2 regions of the Streptomyces sp. NPDC051452 genome follow, and region 2 is predicted to be linked to the other one. Evidence: riboswitches for the same ligand, from Rfam matches in the RefSeq annotation. Region 2 holds a riboswitch; the other holds the start of a gene.

Region 1 (2,381 bases), on a different contig from region 2:
GGGCCGGTGGGAGCCGCCGTCGGCGGTGCAGGGAGGGGTCAGATCCCCAGGTCCTTGATGATCTTGGCGACGTGGCCCGTGGCGCGGACGTTGTACAGGGCCCGCTCGACCTTGCCCTCCTCGTCCACGATCACCGTGGAGCGGATGACGCCCAGGTAGGTCTTGCCGTAGTTCTTCTTCTCGCCGTAGGCGCCGTAGGCCTCGGTGACCGTCTTCTCGGGGTCGGCCAGCAGGGTGATCCCGAGGGACTCCTTTTCGCGGAACTTCGCCAGCTTCTCCGGGCTGTCCGGGGAGATGCCGACGACGTCGTAGCCGGCGCCCGCGAGGAGGGCGAGGTTGTCGGTGAAGTCACAGGCCTGCTTGGTGCAGCCTGGGGTGAGGGCGGCGGGGTAGAAGTAGACGATGACCTTGCGGCCCTTGCGGTCCGACAGGGAGACCTCGTTGCCGTCGGCATCGGGGAGGGTGAAGGCGGGGGCCAGGTCCCCCGGCTGAAGTCGCTCGCTCATCGGGCCAGCGTAACCGGGGGGCCTTGCGGTGCGGCGCGGCGATGAGCTGACAGACTGTCCGGAACAGCATCAGGAGACTTCGGAGGCCGTACGGTGGCGGACACGTCGGACACGAGAACCCCGGCGCAGATCGAGGCGGACATCAGGCGCCGCCGCGAAGTGCTGGCCGAGACACTCGACGAGATCGGGGTGCGGGTGCACCCCAAGACGATCGTCGGGGACGCGAAGGCCAAGGTGGTCGCGAACGTCGATCACACCCTCGGGCGGGCGTACGTGCAGGTCAACCGCGCCGTGAGCGAGGTGCGGGCGCGGTTCGTGGACGAGAGCGGGGCGCCCCGGCTGGAGCGGGTCGTGCCGGTCGCGCTGGTCGCCGTGGGGGTCGTGGGGCTGCTCACGCTCCGGTCCCGGCGGCGCAGAGGCTGAGCCCGCGGGCACCCGGTCGCGTACAGGCGCGGTGGAGGCAGGTAGGTTCAGGGACGTGAGCGCCAACAGAAACGAGCACGGCATCCCCCAGCACGACAAGCTGCCCATCCGGATGCTGCACGACCGCGTTCTGGTCAAGCAGGAGACCGGTGAGGGCGAGCGGCGGTCGGGTGGAGGCATCCTGATTCCGGCCACCGCGGCGGTCGGGCGGCGGCTGGCGTGGGCCCAGGTCGTCGCGGTCGGCCAGAACGTACGGACCGTGGAGCCTGGTGACCGCGTCCTGTTCGACCCGGAGGACCGGGCCGAGGTGGAGGTGCGGGGCGTGGCGTATGTGCTGATGCGCGAGCGTGATCTGCACGCGGTCGCCGCGGACCGGTTCGAGGGGTCGGAGGACTCCACGGGGCTGTATCTCTGACGATCACGATCGCGGAAGGGGCCGGTGACCACCGTCACCGGCCCCTTCCGCGTTCCTTTGCTATGTTCGAAAGGAGCCCGACGAGACGCGCCGTACCGGGTCCAAGGCAAAGACGACGCACCGCAGGAAGAGTCGTCGTCCGTCTCGGAGGTGCCTGTCATGGCCTGGGTTCTGCTCGTCGTCGCCGGTCTGCTGGAGGTCGGCTGGTCGATCGGGATGAAGTACAGCGAGGGTTTCACCCGGCTGGTCCCGAGTCTGTTCACCGGTGCCGGCATCGTCGCGAGCATGGTGTTGCTGTCGTACGCCGCGAAGTCTCTGCCCATCGGTACCGCCTATGGCGTCTGGGTGGGCATCGGCGCGGCCGGTGCGGCGGTGCTCGGCATGGTGGTGCTGGGTGAGCCGGTCACCGCCGCCCGGGTGTTCTTCGTCTGTCTGCTGCTGGTCGCCGTGGTGGGGCTGAAGGCGACCAGCGGTCACTGAGGTGTCACGTCCCGCTCACTGCCGTCGGCCGGTGAGCTGCGGGGCCCCGGCGGTGGTGCCCGCGGTGCCGCCGGCGTCGGCACCGCCGGGAGTCCCGCCGCCCGCGTCGGTGCCTCCGCCGGTCTGGTCGCCGCCGGTGGCGGTGCCTCCGCCGGTCGCCGTGCCGCCGCCGGTGGTGGGTCCGCCGCCTGTGGTGGTGGGGCCGCCGCCGGTGGGACTCTGGCCGGTGGTGGCGCCGCCGTCGGTCGTCGTACCGCCGTCGGTGGGGGTGCCGGTGCCGCCGTCGGTCGGGCTCGCGGTCGTGGCGCCACCGTCCTGGCCGCCGTCGGTGGTGCCGCCGGTGTCCTGGCCGCCGTTGGTTCCGGGCGTCGCCGTGCCGGTGGCGGGGGGTTCCTCGACCCGGTCGGCGCCCGGCTGGAGCTGGAGGTCGAAGTCGCTGACCGGCTTGCCCTCCAGCGCCGTGCGCGTGTACTGGGCCCAGATGGCGGTGGGCGGGCCGCCACCGTTCATACGGGGCTGGCCGAGGGCGTAGTACAGCGGCTTCTGCGCGGCCGTGA
Region 2 (2,381 bases):
AACGGGCGCGCCAAGGCGATCCGGTTCACCACCCTCACCCGGATCTGTGAAGTCCTGCAGTGCCAGCCAGGAGACCTGCTCAGTTATCGCCCGGGATCCTCGGACGGACGCCCGCGCAGGCCTTGACCGCAGGATCGCGAAGTACTGGCGCCGGCTGAACTGGCGTGTCTGGTCGCCCCGGTTGCCGGCCCGGGTCGGGCCAGTGACTCAGTCGTCTGGGCAGATGATGAAGAGCGGGTAGGCGAGTCGGCGGGGTTGGTCGCCGATTTCGTTGAGCGCGGCGCGGATGTCGTGCAGGTGGCCGGTGGTCATCTGGAGCGGGGGTTCGTGGGGCTGGTAGGTGGTGCGGACCGGGTAGTCGATGCCTGGTTCGGTGGTCATCTCGATGTGGCAGCCCAGGACATGGGTGACCGGTCTGCCTTCGCTGAACTTGATCAGGCGGTCGATGGTGTGAGCGTAGGCGGACCAGTCCTGGACGTAGAGCCGGCCGGGGTAGACGGTGTCGCCGGTGAGCAGGAACCCCGTCCACGGGTCGTAGAACGTGACCGCTGCCTCGTGGTGCCCGGGGGTGGCCAGGCACTCGAGCACGCGGCCTCCCAGGTCGACTCGCGCCACGGCGTTGGGGTCGTGGTCGAATCCGAAGTGCCTCCAGGCCGTGGTGAGCTCTGCGTCGACCACTGTGGTCTGAGGGCGGTCGGCGAACTGGGGGTCGCCCGCGGTGTGATCGCCGTGGGCGTGGGTGTGCAGTACCAGCAGGTGGTAGTTCCGCCGGGGGTGGCGGGCGAGCCAGTCGTCGACGAGCTCGTCAACCACTCGGCGCAGGGGGAAGAACTCGGCGGACGTGGTGGCTCCGGTGTCGATCAGCACTGCTTGTGTGGTGCCGAACAGCAGGAACAGGAACGGTGCCTCGTAGTCGATCGCCATGTTCTGCCGCAGGATGACGGTGTGCTCGTCGTAGGCGTAGACCTGGATGTCCGGGTCCGTGTTGTGCTTGGACGACGGTGAGCCGTGGATCCAGCGGACGTCAATCTCGCGAAGCCGGTGAACCGGGCGGTCGCAATCCATGAAGGGGTTGCCTGCGGACATGACGTCTCCTGAGTGCGTCGTCTTGGCAGACCGGGTACGGCGCACATCTCGTCCGGGGCCGGCACTTGAGAGCCTCCGCCGCGAAGCTACCACGAGGTCGATCGACGCCTCCGTCCGGTCGCTCCACCCCCTGGCACACACCGGCACAGTGCGTTCCGGTGAGCGACCGAAACGGCCCTGCAGCCCAACCCGGACATGCCGTCCTGTTCCGCGGCGAGGTGCCTGCGGGCGTCCCGGGCGTCCCGGGCGTCCCCGTCATGGCCGGCGGGGTGGCACAGGCGGCTCCGGCGGCCCTGCTTTCGGCTCTGGGCACCAGGGCGGCGGCGGTACGTGATCGTGTCCTGGTAAGTGCCTCACCCACCGGCACTCGAGTGAGGCCGGCCCGCGGCCGGCGCGGCCGCGGGGAGTCCGTCACCGTGCCGGGGGTTCGTCACCATCGTCCGTGGTGATCCACGAGGGCGCCATCGGACGCCTCCGGACGTGGGACCTCCCCGGTGCCCACGCGGTCCGCCGGGCGGATTCCGCAGGGGAGAGCGGGGCTGCTCCTAGTATCCGTGCGGCCGGCGGTGTGGATCCGCCTGCTGCACCCGGGCGGCGAAGTTCGAACCGGAGAGGTTCACGTGGTACCGGTCGCGGACGTAGTTGATCGTGGCGCACATGTCCGCGACCACGTCGTACGGGGTGGTCGCGGTGCCCTCCTGGTGGCAGGCGGCGAAGGTGGTGGGGATGCACTGGGTGGCGCCCCGCGAGCAGTTCTGCGGGTGGCCGTCTGGTGCCCTGCGCCCCCCGCGTTGACGTCGTTGAGGTTGACCCGCCACCGCGGGTCGTTGTTGGCGGACTCGCGCTCGGTGATGGTGACCAGCGCCGTACCGGGGGTCTACGCCGGTCAGTTCGCACGCCTCCCGCGTAGCGCCGCATCGCGTCCGGCCCGGACCCGTCGTGTGGATCGTCGTAGGTGACCTGGTTCAGGCCGAGCCGTCCGCTCCCCACCGGGGCCGCGGGGCGGTCAACGGTGAAGTGGGCGTGTTCGCCGAGTGCGCTCAGGGAGGCGTAGCCGGGGACGCCGTCGGCCTCGGCATCCGAGTGGCCCAAGGCGAGCTGTTCCCTGCGGTAGGCCGTCCTGGTCCGTTCGCCGAAGAATCCGGTGTGGGGCCGCCGGGGATGGGGTGGCCCTCGTCGATCAGGGCCTGTTGCACGGTGCGCCTACGCCCTGCCCGCCCTGCCCGCCCTGATCAACGGACTGAGCCGCGACATCGACGCCGTCACCGCCGGACTCTCCGCCCCCTGGAGCTCCG

The links. Region 2 has a riboswitch for guanidine ahead of ACIBA9_RS22450 (MBL fold metallo-hydrolase). Riboswitches for the same ligand answer to the same signal wherever they lie in the genome.
Region 1: linked by a shared signal. The riboswitch ahead of ACIBA9_RS10020 (DMT family transporter) and the one ahead of ACIBA9_RS22450 (MBL fold metallo-hydrolase) in region 2 are both predicted to bind guanidine.

Annotation. Positions count from the first base shown of each region.
Region 1 covers NZ_JBITEB010000003.1:144,375-146,755, reverse strand. The annotation lists gene bcp (thioredoxin-dependent thiol peroxidase) at 39-506, opposite strand; gene ACIBA9_RS10030 (DUF3618 domain-containing protein) at 600-929, shown strand; gene ACIBA9_RS10025 (GroES family chaperonin) at 1,042-1,344, shown strand; guanidine-III (ykkC-III) riboswitch at 1,394-1,466, shown strand; gene ACIBA9_RS10020 (DMT family transporter) at 1,504-1,824, shown strand; gene ACIBA9_RS10015 (transglycosylase domain-containing protein) at 1,840-2,381, opposite strand, start outside.
Region 2 covers NZ_JBITEB010000009.1:253,069-255,449, forward strand. The annotation lists gene ACIBA9_RS22445 (helix-turn-helix transcriptional regulator) at 1-126, shown strand, start outside; gene ACIBA9_RS22450 (MBL fold metallo-hydrolase) at 208-1,086, opposite strand; guanidine-III (ykkC-III) riboswitch at 1,098-1,165, opposite strand; gene ACIBA9_RS22455 (hypothetical protein) at 1,632-1,904, opposite strand.